2 regions of the Paenibacillus sp. FSL P4-0338 genome follow, and region 1 is predicted to be linked to the other one. Evidence: predicted binding sites of a transcription regulator. Region 1 holds the regulator's gene; the other holds the start of a gene.
The links. Region 1 encodes Rex, which represses fermentation and respiration genes when NADH is low (regulators of the CRP and FNR family bind a similar motif). Its sites were predicted from a motif close to TTGTGAAATATTTCACAA; they were not measured.

Region 1 (7,758 bases):
CAATTTCATCGATGAAAATAATGGCACTTTGCTTATTCTCCTTGAGTGCGCGTGTACGGGCATCCTTGAACAAATCGCGCACGCGTCCGGCACCGACGCCGACATACATCTCGACGAATTCACTGCCTGAAGCAGCTACAAATACAGAATCGGTGTAATGCGCCGCAGCCTTGGCCATCAGCGTCTTCCCGGTTCCTGGAGGGCCGGTTAACAGAATTCCTTTGAGCGGACGAATCCCGAACTTGCTGATTTCTTCATGCCGGATCAGGAAGTCCAGCGCTTCACGCAGCTCCTGCTTGGCATTGTCCTGTCCGCCGATCTCTTCAAAGGTTAGCTTGGAGGGACCGTTCTTCTTACGCTTCTTATCTGCACCTGCATTGACCGTCAGACCGCCGCGGGCATGGGCAATGAACAGGAGCGCGGCAACCATGCCCATCGCTATAATTACAGGAAAGATATTAATTCCCACAAAAGCCATAAAAATCAGCATGACCGGAACAAATCCGGCTACAACCTCTTTCCAGTACTTAGGCATTGTTCCACACTCCCATCTTGGCTGCTGCACGCGGCAGAATGATGAATTTGCTCTCTGTGCCGTTGCTCAGGCTTACATAGACATTGTTGTCGTCAATCTCTGTGGTAGCTGTAACGCCGCTGTACTTACTGTCCTGCTCCTTCAGTCCGTCCAGCTTCGCTGGTATCAATGTATATTTCCGGCTCTCCATAGCTTCTGCTACAGAGAACATCGCTTTATCCCAATACTCATCCAGCAGTTCACTCGGCTTCTGTTCCACATCCAGCTTAAGGGTCCTGCCGTCAATAGCGGTGCTGCCTTCTCGTGATACATACTGCACCAGCTCACGTAATTTCGTGCCCGGCTGCAAATCCAGTTTCAAAGTGACCTCATTGCGTTTAATAGTAATATGGGAATCCTTCACACCCTGGTAGGATGATACCAGCTTCTGCAGCGGCTCCTGCACCGCGAATTGACGGTAAGAATACCAGCCACCAAACAATAATGCAGCAGACAGCAGAGACGTTAGCAGCACAGGCATAAGACGAAGTTTCAAGAAACGTCCTCCTCTCAATAATGACCAAGCTTAACTCTATAATAAAGACCAGCCAGCGTGTCTAGCGCCAATCCGAGACTGACATGCTCTTAAGCATGTCTTGATACAAGTAGTAGTATATCATAGGTGTATATACGATTTTACATAAAGTTGTGAATATATTTAAAATTTTTGATACTAATTTCTGGATGTTTCATGAACCATGAAAAAACGGCAGCTCAGATTTATATCCTGAAATGCCGCTGCTACTTTCATATTCCGGCGCACACTACATCCGGCTAACGCTCAATTTCAGCCATCATATATTCCGCAAAATCAGTTAATAGCTCCAGTTCATAGCCTTCGGCGCCAGCACCGCTATATTCCTTAAGACACCGTCTAAGCAGCCCGTGGAAGCGTTCCGGCAAATGCTGAAGTCCCCAATCCCCGCCTTCCTTCTTGGAAGAGACATGACCTTCCTGCACATAGTAGAGTACCCTGCATAGATTCAGTGTGTAATAGAGTGGAGCATTCCCAATATTCTGCGGCGCATCATCGACATCCCTGATAATGGAATCCAGATAGTACCTCTGGTCTACCGGCGCAAAGGCCTCGCGTATCGGCTCCCCGTACAAGATAAACCCGCGATGGTAGACTACTGCAAAATGTGCCGCCAGATCAGCATCCTCAAAGCCGCCGCACAGATAATTCTTATCGGTTCTATACCGCTCTAAATGAGCTTCTGAAAAGTGAAATTCAAATGGCGTAGGATACACAAAGTTATGCAGGTATGTCTTCAGGACGATAGACAGTTCAATTCCGCGCTTATTCGGCAGACTGTCATGAAAGGCTACGATACGACCGGCAAGGCTATGACTGACCTCTGCGGGGAGCTTGTCCTCTACTACAATGAGCAGATCAATATCGCTTGAATCCGGTTGAAAACAGCCCATGGCCAGGGAACCGTGCAGATAAATCCCCGACAGATTATCCCCCAGCTCTTCCTTAAACAAATCCACCGCCTGATCCAAATATGCTAAAACTTCCAATTTCTTCATCCTCCTTGAGAGACATATATGCAGGTTGGCGATAGCATTCGAGGAATACAATCAGTATATCAATTCAAGTATATTAATCGATGTATCTCAAACCATATATCTCCATTAAGCCACAGTTCCCCGTCTGCCACCAGTCCCAGAACAGTTCCAGATTATTTTCGACATGATGGATACAAAAAAACGGAAGAACAGATAATCTGTTCCCCCGCATGTTATTCTGCTGAGCGCTTAGCTTAACGGTTGGGCAAACTGTACCCCTCACCGATGGCGCTGCCATCCTTGAAGCGGTAGAAGTTGTAATAGAATCGCCCGTCTTTTTTGTAAAATAGCTGCCAGGCATATTCCCCGTTATATACACCGGGCAGCAGCCGTTCGATCTTCACGTCCGGTAACTGATCGGCTATGATTCCGCGCATTTTCTCTTCGGAAGTGCCTTTGCTCAGCTCTTCAGCATACAGGTCGTTGTCGCCTCCGGCAGGCTTGCCCTCCAAGGTGAAACGGACCCACACCATCAGATCGGTCCCGGCTTCATTTTTGCCGGTTAGCACCCAGTAGATCTCATTCTCATTCCAGACGGATTTCTGAGCCTTGGTTACCTCCGTTAGTCCGGCACGCGTCCGGGCCAGCTCCTTGGCCTCATTCCGCTCGTTCCACTGGTCCTTCATAATGTAGGCATAGAACTGGCTTAATCCGAACAGAAGGAGCAGCACCACGGTAAGCCCCAGCCAGATCCATTTTCTCCTCTTCTTCTTCACAACGCTGCTTCCTTTCCCGTTCTCCTGAATTACCGTTTAAGCAGGCTCTCGAACGTCTCCTGTGCTTTGCGGCGGATAGCTTCTTCATCCAGTGTCAGGCATTGTCCATGCTTCACAACCTGCTGGCCGTTCACCCATACATGCTCCACATCCTTGGCACTTGCCGAATAGACGGCATGGGAGAGCAGATCGGTATGCGGCAGCAAATGCGGCTGGTCAATATCAAGCGCGATGAAGTCGGCCTTCATTCCTGCTGCAAGCCGGCCTACCCCGCTTAGGAAAATAGACTGAGCCCCGTATTCCGTGGCCATCAGTAGCGCTTCAGGAGCCGGTACCGCTGTAGGATCACCGCTTACGCCCTTGTGGATCAGAGCCGCCAGCCTCATCTCTTCGAACATATCCAGATTGTTGTTGCTTGCCGCGCCGTCTGTACCCAGGGAGACCTTAACCCCGGCTCGCAGCAGCTCAGGAACACGTGCAACCCCGCTGGCCAGCTTCAGGTTACTGCCGGGGTTATGCGACACGCCAACGTTATAGCGGGCCAGAATCCCGATCTCTTCATCGTTCAGATGAACCCCGTGGGCAATGAGCGAAGGACGGGTGAACATCCCCAGCTTCTCCAGATGTGCGACCGGACGAAGGCCGTAGTCAGCCACGTTCTGCTCCACTTCATGGCGCGTCTCGGACATATGGGTATGCATCGGCAGGTCCAGATCATGGGCAGCCTGCACAAACTTCATGAAAAACTCTGGAGGACAGGTGTACGGAGCGTGCGGTGAGAGCATAGTTGTAATTCTGCCGTCAGCCTTGCCGTGCCAGTTACGGGCAAAAGCAACCGCCTCAGCGAGCTTTGCTTGCTGTACCTCTTCCGGGCACAGCCCAATTACGCCGCGCATCAGCACCGCACGAATACCGGACTGCTCCGTTACTTCCGCTACCCGGTCCATATGATCATACATATCGAGGAAGGTGGTTGTGCCGCCCTTCAGCATTTCCAGTACGGACAACGAGGTTCCCCAATATACATCATCACCAGTGAATTTCTCTTCCATCGGCCACATCTTCTCCTGCAGCCAAGTCTGAAGCACCATATCGTCGCCGTATCCGCGCAGCAGTGACATGGCCGTATGCCCATGGGTATTGACCAGACCCGGCATGAACAGCAGACGGCTGCCGTCTACGACCTGAGCGCCATCCTCCACTACCGGCTCAGCTTCACCTATGTAAGTAATCAGATCATTCTCCAGGGTCATATACCCGCTTAGAACCGGCTTGTCGCTGCCCGGAACCAGGAAGTGCCCGTTCTTGATTATCGTGATCTTACTGCTCATCTTCTGCCTCATCCTTTCCATCATGCAAATAATAGGCCAGGCTCTGCAGATCTGTGGTGAAATCTGCGGCATGAATCCGGATATTGGCAGGCGTCTTGAGAATAACCGGTGCGAAGTTCAGAATCGCCTCAATGCCGGAGTCCACAAGAATATCAGCTACATTCTGGGCTTCGCTGTCAGGTACGGTAATAATCCCGATGCGGATGCCCTGCGAGCGGATTGTGCTGCTTAACTCCTCCATCGGCTGCACAACCAGCGAGTTGATCTGCTGGCCCACCTTCGGCGGGTAGGCATCGAAGATCGCAGTAATCTTCATCGTATCCTTCAAGTAAGCGTTGTAGTTAGACAAGGCATGACCGAGATTACCGGCTCCAACCAGTGCAACATTAATTTGCTGGTCAAGCTTCAGGATATGGCGAATCTTCTCAATTAGATAGGATACATCGTAGCCGATACCCTTCCTGCCAAAATCACCGAAGTAAGCCAAATCCTTACGGATCTGGGCGGGATTCAGATCAAGCTTCTGGCCCAGCTCCTGAGAAGAGACTGTGGAGATTTCACGTTTTTGGAGATCGTTCAGGAAACGCAGGTACACTGGGAGCCTGCGCACGACGGCCTCCGATATTTTATCCGATTTCATGTATTCTCCTCCTTAATAGTTGTGTTATACCCGTTCAATTATAGCAACCGTGCCCCCCGCCTGCCGGATCGGCAGGACAGGGCGGGAACGGATCTTCAGGTTAATCATGACTTATTAATAATAGCAATAGCAGATGAATTAGGAAACCCCGCCGTCTTCCAGCCATTCGGCAATTCTCGGGACCATCTGCTCGGTGAGCATATGCTCCATCTTGGGACCGGGGAGTGAATACAGGAAGTACTTTCCGTAATGCGATTCAATTACTCTAGTATCGTACACAATTACGATGCCCCGGTCCTGCGCCGTGCGGACCAGCCGCCCGAAGCCCTGCTTGAAGCGGATGACTGCCTGCGGCACGGACAGCTTCATGAACGGGTTCTTCTTCTGTGCCTGAAGCAGCTCCGACTTCGCTTCTGCCAGCGGGTGATTCGGCGGCTGGAACGGCAGTCTGACAATCGCCAGGCAGGTCAATGCTTCTCCCGGAATATCTACCCCTTCCCAGAAACTGCTGGTACCGAGCAGGACCGAAGCCGGGCTGTCCTGGAAGCGGCGGATCAGCTTGCTCCGGCTGCCGCCCTCCACACCTTGTCCGAGCACCGCGATATCCTGGGAGGCAAGCGCCTCCTTCAGCGGGTCATAGACCTGGCGCAGCATCTTGTAGGAGGTGAACAGCACCAGCATTCGCCCTCGTGTAGTTACAGCAGTCTCGGCGAGGGAATGAACAAGCGTGTCCACAAAACGGGCATCCCCTATACTTCCCTTGACGCTCGGGAAGTCGCGGGGAATGACCAGCAGAGCCTGCTCCCGGTATTTAAACGGCGACGGAAGCAGCGCTGTCATCAGACGCCCCTGCTCCGCAGCTTCACCAAGGCCCAGGTTATCGATCATGAACTGGAAGGACTTATCCACGGATAAGGTGGCCGAGGTCAGGACAATACTCTTCTTCTTGTCGAAGAACAGCTCCCTGAGCTGGGTACTGACATCTACAGGAACGGCATACATTTGCAGCGACTTGCCTTTATAATTACCGCTTCCCTCCAGCCAATACACGATATTCTCATCGTTCAGGCCCATGAAGAAGCGGATCTGCTCTCTAATGGATGCCAGATCCTTAAATAACCCGCCGATATCGGTCACAAGACTGTCCGAGGAGGATTGGCTGTCCGTGTCACGCATCTCACTGAGCATCTTGTCACCCTTGCGGATGATATCGCTCAGACTGAGGTTCAGCGTATTCTCAAGGGCCGCCAACTCCTCCCAATCCTTCGGCTTCTTGCCCGGCTGCAGGCGGGCCACCAGCTGGCCTGCTTCACCGGCTCCGGCATCGCTGCGCTCGGGCAGCAGGCTGAAGAGCCGGTCGCTGAGCGCATCCCAAGATTCCTTCACCGTCAGCAGATCGGGATAGATCCGGTCGATCACGCCGCTCCATTCGGAAGCCTGCTCACTGCCCGAAGACTGCAGACTCTGGCGGAGGGCAGGCAGCTGCCCGCTCCGGCTATCCTTATAGAGGCGGGTGAGGGTATGGGCGAATGTGAAATATTTCATCTGCATGCCAAGATGCTTGCCGGCAATATCTTCCAGATGATGGGCTTCATCAATCACAAGATGATCGTAAGCCGGAAGTAGCTGATGCCCGGCTTTGACATCTGCGAACAGCTTGGAGTGATTGGTGACCACCACATCAGAGATCCCGGCTTCATGCTTGGCCCGGTGGTAATAGCATTTGCGGAACCAGGGACAAGCCCGTCCCAGGCAGGAGTCGGTATCACTGGCTACAGTCTCCCAGAAATCGCCGCCCCGTCCGCTTAAGTTAAGCTCCTCATCATCGCCGGTCGTCGTCTGGGTCAGCCAGACAAGCATTTGCGCAGCGGTGAGCGCTTCTTCTCTTGGACTCGTAAAGTCCTTTTTATTCATTCTATGTTCGAACTTGCGCAGACACAAATAGTGCCCTCTTCCCTTAAAGATGGAGGCCTTGAACGGGAACGGCACAACGCTGGTTAAGAGTGGGATATCCCGCTCACGCAACTGGTCCTGAAGGTTAATGGTATGAGTGCTGACCATCACCTTTTGATCACTTTTCACACTATGGTAGATGGCCGGAAGCAGGTAACCCAGCGACTTGCCGGTGCCGGTTCCCGCTTCAATCAGCAGATGCTTGTCCTTCTCAAGCGCTGTAATGACCTCATGGATCATCAGCTCCTGGGCCTCACGGCTCTCATACTGTGGAAGAACAGCCTTCAGCCGCTTCGTTACCTCATCCATATACTCTTCAAAGGTAATATTCTCCAGCGGATTGACGTTTCCTTCCTCCCGGGGCGTTGCCAACTCTGCCCAATCCCCCACAGCCAGCGCAAGCTGGCGGTAGAAGCTCAGCTCTCCTTCCGGCTGAAAGGTCTCCATCTCCCGCTCCCGCAGCAGACCGTCGAAATACCAGGCCAAATCACTGTCTTCGTCTGCGAACAGCTCATTCAGCCGCTGAATAGTCAACAGCGGCAGACTGTGCAGCTCTTCCAGACATTTAAGCAGCACAATAGCCGTGGCAAGCGCATCACTGTCAGCCTGATGGGGACGGTCATGCGTAATGCCGAAGTGGCTGCTTACCGCGCCTAGCTGATAGGTGCTCAGCGAGGGAAAGCATATTTTGAGAAAATCGATGGTATCCAGAATCCGCCCCTGAAACGGCAGGTAGCCGCAGCGGTCCAGCGCATTCTGCAAAAAATGAAAATCAAACGCTACATTGTGTCCGACGAGGACGACATCATCCAGCAGCGGCACCAGCTCCATCATCATCTCATCAAGCTCTGGCGCATCCTGTACATCACTGTCTGTAATTCCGGTCAGGCCCGTAATAAAAGGAGGAATGGGTGCTCCGGGCTTGACGTAGGAACCATACACCCGGGAGATCGTCCCGTCTTCTTCTATAAT
Region 2 (7,758 bases), on a different contig from region 1:
CCCGCCTAGACCGAAGACACTTCCCGGAACAGCAGCGACCTTATATTCAAGCAGCAGGCGCTGGGCGAACTGGTCCGAGGTCAGGCCGGTGGCCTGAATACTCGGAAATGCATAAAAGGCACCCTGCGGCTCATGGCACTCAAGTCCTGCCTCCCGCAGCCCCTTGACAATCAGCCGGCGGCGCTGGTTATACGAGTCTGTCATGCGGTCCTTCTCTTCCATTCCGTTGGTAAGTGCCTCCAGCGCAGCCACCTGGCCCATCGAAGGCGCACACATGACGGTATACTGGTGAATCTTCAGCATGGCAGAGATCAGGTCCGGGTGCCCGCAGGCATAGCCCATCCGCCAGCCGGTCATGGCGAAGGCCTTGGAGAACCCGCTGACCAGGATCGTCCGGTCCAGCATTCCCGGCAGCGAAGCGAAGCTGACATGATTGCTTCCATAGGTAAGCTCGGCATAAATCTCATCGGAGATGACGATAAGATCATGCTTCTCGACCACCTTGGCAATCGGCTCCCAATCCTCACGGCTCATGATGGCGCCCGTCGGATTGCTTGGATAGCAGAGAATCAGAATCTTCGAGCGCGAGGTGATCTTGGCCTCCAGATCTTCGGCAGTCAGCTTGAAGTTGTTCTTCCCGAAGGTCTCAATGCCTACCGGAATACCGCCGCCGATAGCCGTGATCGGAGAATAAGAGATGTAACAGGGCTCGGGAATCAGAATCTCGTCCCCCGGAGAGATCAGAGCACGCAGGGCCAAATCAATAGCCTCACTGCCGCCGACCGTGGCGATAATCTGATTCGCCGGATCATACTTCACGGCGAAGCGGGTCTCCAGGTACTCGGCAATACCCTCACGCAGCTCAGGCATCCCGGCATTGGAGGTGTAACCGGTGAAGCCGCGTTCGAGTGAATAGACGCAGGCCTCTCTGACATGCCAAGGTGTCTTGAAGTCCGGCTCGCCGACACCCAGCGAGATAATATCCTTGCTGCCTGCCGCCAGATCAAAAAACTTGCGGATGCCCGAAGGCTGAATCTGCTGGACCAGCGGGGCCAGATAAGAGTTCATCGACTTGCCTTTATCTCCTGTGTGCTGTGCGTTATTAATGATCATGACATTACATCCTTCACGGAGATATCATCAGACGGTTGTCTTCCTCATGCTCTTCAAAGATGATACCGTCCTGTTTGTATTTTTTGAGCGTAAAATTAGTCTTCGTAGAGAGCACTGCATCAATCGGTGACAGCTTCTCAGACACAAAGTTAGCGACCTCGCGCAGATTGCGGCCTTCCACTTCCACCAGCAGGTCGTAAGCACCAGACATCAGATAGACCGATTTAACCTGCGGATACAGATAGATCCGTTCGGCAATCCCCTCGAAGCCGCGGCCCCGTTCCGGCGTAATCTGTACCTCGATCAGTGCTGTCACCCGTTCATCATCGACTTTGTCCCAATTGACAACCGTCGCGTATTTCACAATGACATGGTCCTGCTCCATTTCAGCAATAACAGTCTTTACATCTTCTTCCTCCGCACCAAGCAGGGTCGCCATTAATGCAGTCGAGCTTCGCGCGTCCTCCTTGAGCAGTTCCAGCACTTTCCTCTTCAATTCATTCATTCTTAGGGCCTCCTGCAAAAAAGAGTTTAGTATTAATATGACATGAAAAGTACCATTCTGCAAACAAAATAACCCCGCCGGGGCGGGGTTATCTGGCTGCATTCCCTTTGTATTTTCTCCTGCATGGCCGGGTAAGCGCTCTAATGCTTCACAGGCCCATCGCCAGGGTTACATATAATAGGAACCGTTATGATGCTGCTGGACGTTCGGCTGGTGCTGCGAAACATTCGAATGCTGGTTAAAGGCTCCTGCCCCGCCTGTTTTCTCACGCACAAACTGCTGCAGCTTCTGCTGGGTCTGCTGGGCACTCTGAATCTGCTTGTCCACATCCTGACGCAGCGCTTTGCCCGGAGGGGTGTACATGTTCATTTGCGACATCTGCATGTACAGTTCCCCCTGAATTCTGAGGGTATCCATAGTCAAATCATTGAATACCCGTCTGACGGCGGGACAATTCGATTCTGTAGCTGCTGTGGTGTACTCGCGGACTGTCCGCTTCAAATCGGCCAAAATCGTGTTGAGTAAATCTTCATCCGCCATAAACGGCGTTCCATTCTGTGCGTACACAGTAAAACCTCCTTCAAAGTTTGTGGGTACTGCCTGTTATTGCGGCTGCGATGGTGCGTACTGCTGATGCTGATGGAGCAGCTGGACCAGCATATCCATGTGATGGGTATGACTCTGGATCTGCTGGATGCAGATCCCCTGCACGGCAGAGTTCTGAGTGGTTCCGGCTGTAGCCGCGAGCTGCTTAATCAGCAAATCCTCATTGGAAATGGAATCCGCAATGTATTCCAATTCTTTTCCGCTAAGTGCCTGCATTTGGTTAGATTGCATGTTCGGTAGTCCCTCCTTCTGGTTGTTCAAGCGTTCCTTAGTATGCTTCCGGGGGAGGCTGTTTATGTACCGGAAGGTACATTCAGCAAGCTTACACCTGATGAATAATCCTTAGGGTCTTGACGCATGAGACTCTGCAATAGTGCAAATAATACTACTCTGAATGACACAAAGGAGCGAACAGATCTATGAAACTCGTCAGCGGGCAACTGCCCTGGGAACACACACTGCCTGAGACTCCGGTATATCCGGTACTTGCGGATGATATTACCTGCGACTGTCTGATTGTAGGCGGCGGGATGGGCGGAGCGATGATGTCCTACCGCATGTCCCTCAGTGGAGCAGATACTGTTCTTATCGATAAAAGAACGGTCGGCACCGGAAGCTCCCACGCTAATACGGGACTGCTGCAAATCGCCAATGACAAATCACTGACTGCCTGCATGAACACCTTCGGGGAAGAAAACGGCGTGCTGTTCTACAGACTCTGCCAGCAAGCCATGCGTGCGATTCTGGAGCTGCCCGGCAAGCTGGATATCGATCCGCAGATTATTGAGCGCAGCAGTCTGCTGTATGCCAGTAAGCCGGAAGATGTTGCTATGCTGAAGCTGGAGAATGAGAATCTGGTGAAGCATGGCTTCGATTCGGAATTCTGGGAAGAGGAGACGATCCGCGCCCATTATGCCTTCTCCAAACCAGGAGCGTTGTATTCCAAAGGAGATGCGGAGACCAATCCGCTGCTCACCGTACACAGTCTGATTCATAAAGCGCACTCCGGCGGGGTAAGGGTCTATGAGCATACCGAAGCCCTTCATTATGAGTACAATGAAGACGGCGTAATCTGTCATACCGGGCAAGGCCGGATTGTTGCTAAGAAGGTCGTCTTTGCTATGGGTTATGAGACCCAGGACATGAAGAAGGACCGGGGAGCAGAGCTGATCAACACCTATGCCATTATGACCGAGCCTCTGCCCCAACTTCCGAAATGGCATGAGCAGAGTCTGCTCTGGGAAACGGCCCGGCCTTATCTGTATTTCCGGACTACTCCGGAAGGCCGGATCATTGCCGGCGGCAAGGATGAGCAGCTTACCAGTGTAGAGCGGCGTGAGGTTAGGGTCCTCTCCCAGTGTGAGCGTCTGCTTGAGGAGGTTACGGCCCTGTTCCCGGAACTGCAAGGAATCAAGGCTGAATATTCCTGGGGAGCGGTCTTCGGCTCCACCCATGACGGGCTGCCTTATATGGGACCGCACCCGGAGTTCCCGCACTGCTACTTCATTGAAGGCTATGGGGGGAACGGCACGGTCTACAGCATGATCGCCGCCGAGCTGCTTGCAGATACGCTGGCCGGCAAGAGCCGCCCGGAGCTGGAGCTTTTCTCGCTGACCCGGTCGCCGAAGCCTGCGCCCTCCCCCGCGATACTGTCTTAAGGGCAGCTGGTTCAGGGAGGCGGCATCAGAGAGAGTTGCAACATAGAAAGGGATGCCCGCGTAGCCTGATGGCTGCGGAGCATCCCTTTTTTGATTAAATACTTATGGTTATAACGATATATAGAAGAATAATAGCTTATTGCGCTTTTACAAATTCAGCCGACTTGATCCCTGCCTGACGTCCGAAGATAATAATCTCGGCTACCGAGTTACCGCCGATGCGGTTCTCGCCGTGCAGCCCGCCGACCACTTCTCCTGCCGCGAACAATCCGGTAATCGCCTTGCCGTCTTTGTTCAAGACCTCAGTGTTGGTGTTGATCACCACTCCGCCCATCGTATAGTGAATCCCAGGGCCGATCTGAATCGCATAATACGGAGCACCGGACAGATCATTATCCATACCGGTAGTTCTGCCGAATTCAGCATCCGACTTACTCTTCACCGCACTGTTCCATGTATCCACGGTAGTCTTAAGTGCTGCTGCAGGAACCTTCATCTGATCCGCCAATGCCTCAATGGTATCTGCGGTCTTGACCACACCCATCTTAATGTATTGATCTACCGCCTTAACACGGGATTTCACTCCGGCGTCGAACACGAGATAAGCGGATTTCTCAGGAAGTGTATTAATTGAAGCCGTCACCTTATCACGGGTATTCATCTCATTGCCGAAGCGCTTGCCCTCAGCAGATACAAGAATAGCTCCTTCGCCCCGGACCGCTTCACCGATCAGGTAGGATTTCTCCTGCTGCACAGTCGGGTGAACCTGAATCTGATCCAGGTCTACGGTAGTTCCGCCGACCTTCTCAATCATGGCAATGCCGTCGCCGGTGCTGCCAATCTGGTTGGTCGTTACCAGCCCTTGCAGATCCGGGCGAACCTTGGCAATCAGTTCTTTGTTGGCACCGAAGCCCCCAGTGGTTACGATAACTGCTGCTGCGCTGATCATTTTGTCATCGGCCTGGTTGAACAGCACCTTCACGCCGTTCACCTTACCGTCCTGTACCGTAAGCTCCTTCACATCCGCATTGACGAACAGCGGAATTCCCTGCTCCTGAACATTGCGGACAAGTCCTGCTACAAGATATTGTCCCACTGCCGAGCCGTCTTCCGGACGATGGGTACGCTTCTCTTTCATACCGCCGGTAATTGTAATATTGTTCAAGCGGATTCCGATGGAATCGAGCCAGTCAATGGCACCCGCGGATTGATCCACGAAGAAGTGCAGCAGCTCCTTATTGTTCGTATCATGTCCGCCCTTAAGGGTCTCTTCATAGAACAGTTCGTTGCTGTCTTCGATGCCCTGCTCCTTCTGGAACTTGGTCTGCGAGGCATTCATCCCTGAGGAGGATTTGGTCGTATTGCCGCCGGCAACCGGCATTTTCTCTAAGATGACCGGGTTCATGCCGGCCGCTTTGGCTTCCAGCGCAGCAGACATTCCCGCACCGCCCGCACCGACGATGACGATATCATATTTATCCTTTAACTGATCGTACGGAGTATAGCTCGCTTCGGATGCTCCCGACACGGCCTCTGCCTTCTCTGTAGGTGCAGTGGTTGCTGCCGGCTCTGTTGCCGCGCTGCCCGCTTCCTTGCTCTCATTCTTGCTGCCGCCCGCATTGTTGTTTCCGCAACCTGCAATGACCAGCATCACGGAGAGAATGAGGATAAGCGCCGCTGTTAATCTCTTATTCATGTGAGTTGTGCCCCCTTGTGCATATTTTCACAATTATCATAGCGCCAAAGAAGCGGTTTATGGAACCTTCCGTAAGTTATTAAAGAGTTTTGTAACTAAAGTAACCAAATTAACTAAGTAGCTGTACAGATGGCTGCCTGCGTAAGAGTGAGAGAATTAACTTCGTTCCGGTCAGAATTATGATAGACTCTATCCCGTCTGCATACATAACTTGAAGTATCCGGAAGGAGAAGGAAATATTGACTAACAAAAGTAATCTTAGAGCGGTATGGATCATGTTTGGTGTATTTGTATTGCTGTTTCTGTTGAATTTCGGCATTCACAGTAATAATCAGGCCCCGACAGCCAGAATGTGGCTTCTGCTGGGCGTATGGGCCTTCCTCATTAGCGTGCTGCTGCTTGTAAAACACAAGCTGCCGTCGAAGCGGCAGATTCTGCTCTCTATCCTGCTAGCCGCTGCTGTAGCTGTCGCCTATATTAATCTGTCCCTCTTCTCCATGATTGAGGTGAGCCTGCTCACGTTAATGGCATCGTTGGCTGTATTAAGCACCTTCAACCAGTATAACGAAGGAAAGCTTCTTTTTCTCAACACAGCCAGCGCCTCAACAATCTTCATGAGCCTATTCGTGGGAGCCGCCGCCGGCATTCTGCTCGGAATCATCAATCTAGTGCTGAGCGGACAAAGCCTCGATGGATTCAGCCTGAAGCTAATCTATTTCAGAGTGGCGCTCAGTCCGGCCATTTATGAAGAACTAGCCCTACGTACCTTGTTCTATGCCCTATGCCTGTCCCTGATGCACGGCAGAGCCGATACCAGAGCCCAAAAATTTACCGTCTGGTTCATGATGATCGTTCCCCATGTGCTGGTCCACACGCCGGACAGCTTCATTCAGGGTGGAATCATCCCCGGCATCATCAGCACTCTCATGTATATCCTCTTGTTCGGCCTGCCCTTTGCAATACTACAGCGCAAGCGGGACCTCACATCTGCCATGCTTGCTCATGGAATAGTGGATATCATACGATTCTGTTTCCTGGGTCTCCCCTTCTAGTAGAGGGGTGCTCCGGCACGGTACGGCACAGTTCACACCTCCTCCTCCTCCCCCTTCACCTCATAAGGCACATCAACTATAAAATGCCCCCCTGAACCGTAGACGGCGGCCAGCTCAAGATGGCCCTTTAATTTATCCACACTTTTCTTGACCAAATACAGCCCGATTCCCCGCTGTTCACCCTTGGAGGAGTAACCCTGAACGAAGATCTTCTCCTTGAGGCCCGCCGGAATTCCCGGACCGTTGTCGCTAACCTCGCATAGCAGCCGCCCCTCTTCATATTGAAAAGCAAGCTCCACCCGCTTCACGGGTTGCTCGCAGAGCTCCCCCAGCGCCTCCAGGGCATTATCCAGCAGATTGCCGGCAATCGTAATCAGCTCATGAATCACCTGCGGATCAGCCGGCTCCGGCAGATAGCTGTCTCCGGTCAGCAACAGCTCTATCCCCGCTTCGCGTGCCCGGCTCAGCTTCCCCAGCAGAAATCCGGCCATCACGGGGTCCTTGATCTGTCTCGTGATCGACCCGATCTCCTTCTGGTAATTGCTTACCGTTCCCAGAATATATTGCTGCAGCTCATCATATAGGCCCATATGCGTCATGCCCATAATGACATGCAGCTTGTTCATGAACTCATGGGCACCGGAGCGCAGTGCTTCTGCATAGACAGAGACTCCCGACAGCTTCTCCGCCAGCACAGCCAGCTCAGTCTCATCCCGGAAAGTGGCAATCGCGCCAACGATGTTACCGTTCACCCGGACTGGCAGGCTGTTCACCAATAAAGAGCTGTCTCCCAGCTCCAGCTCCTGGTCCTGTATCCCCTCTCCCTCAGCCAATACCCGCTCCAGACCCAGCTCCGGCCAAAACTCGGCAATCTGCCGGTTCATGGCGCTCCCGCCAATCCCGGCTGCCCGCAGAAGCCGCTGTGCTTCCATATTAAGGATGGTAATCCGCGCCTTCTGATCTACGGCAATAATTCCCTCGCGCGTGGATTCCAGCATCGCACTGCGTTCCTGGAGCAGCTTGGAGATGTCCTCCGGCTCCATGCCGAACACCATCCGCTTGATCTGCGCTGCCAGAATGAATGCTCCTCCCGCTCCAAGCAAGGCTCCCGAGACCAGAATCGCAATA

Region 2: the regulator Rex is predicted to act here: its motif matches at 5,594-5,611, upstream of MKZ07_RS32845 (flavocytochrome c).

What each region holds. Positions count from the first base shown of each region.
Region 1 covers NZ_JBBOCG010000001.1:2,556,828-2,564,585, forward strand. The annotation lists gene MKZ07_RS11290 (AAA family ATPase) at 1-535, opposite strand, end outside; gene MKZ07_RS11295 (hypothetical protein) at 528-1,070, opposite strand; gene MKZ07_RS11300 (aminoglycoside adenylyltransferase domain-containing protein) at 1,349-2,107, opposite strand; gene MKZ07_RS11305 (cell wall elongation regulator TseB-like domain-containing protein) at 2,341-2,862, opposite strand; gene MKZ07_RS11310 (amidohydrolase) at 2,892-4,193, opposite strand; gene MKZ07_RS11315 (redox-sensing transcriptional repressor Rex) at 4,183-4,833, opposite strand; gene dinG (ATP-dependent DNA helicase DinG) at 4,972-7,758, opposite strand, start outside.
Region 2 covers NZ_JBBOCG010000002.1:2,038,247-2,046,004, reverse strand. The annotation lists gene MKZ07_RS32870 (aminotransferase class I/II-fold pyridoxal phosphate-dependent enzyme) at 1-1,113, opposite strand, end outside; gene MKZ07_RS32865 (Lrp/AsnC family transcriptional regulator) at 1,127-1,618, opposite strand; gene MKZ07_RS32860 (spore coat protein) at 1,787-2,185, opposite strand; gene MKZ07_RS32855 (hypothetical protein) at 2,222-2,455, opposite strand; gene MKZ07_RS32850 (NAD(P)/FAD-dependent oxidoreductase) at 2,644-3,882, shown strand; gene MKZ07_RS32845 (flavocytochrome c) at 4,019-5,578, opposite strand; gene MKZ07_RS32840 (CPBP family glutamic-type intramembrane protease) at 5,818-6,630, shown strand; gene dcuS (DcuS/MalK family sensor histidine kinase) at 6,663-7,758, opposite strand, start outside.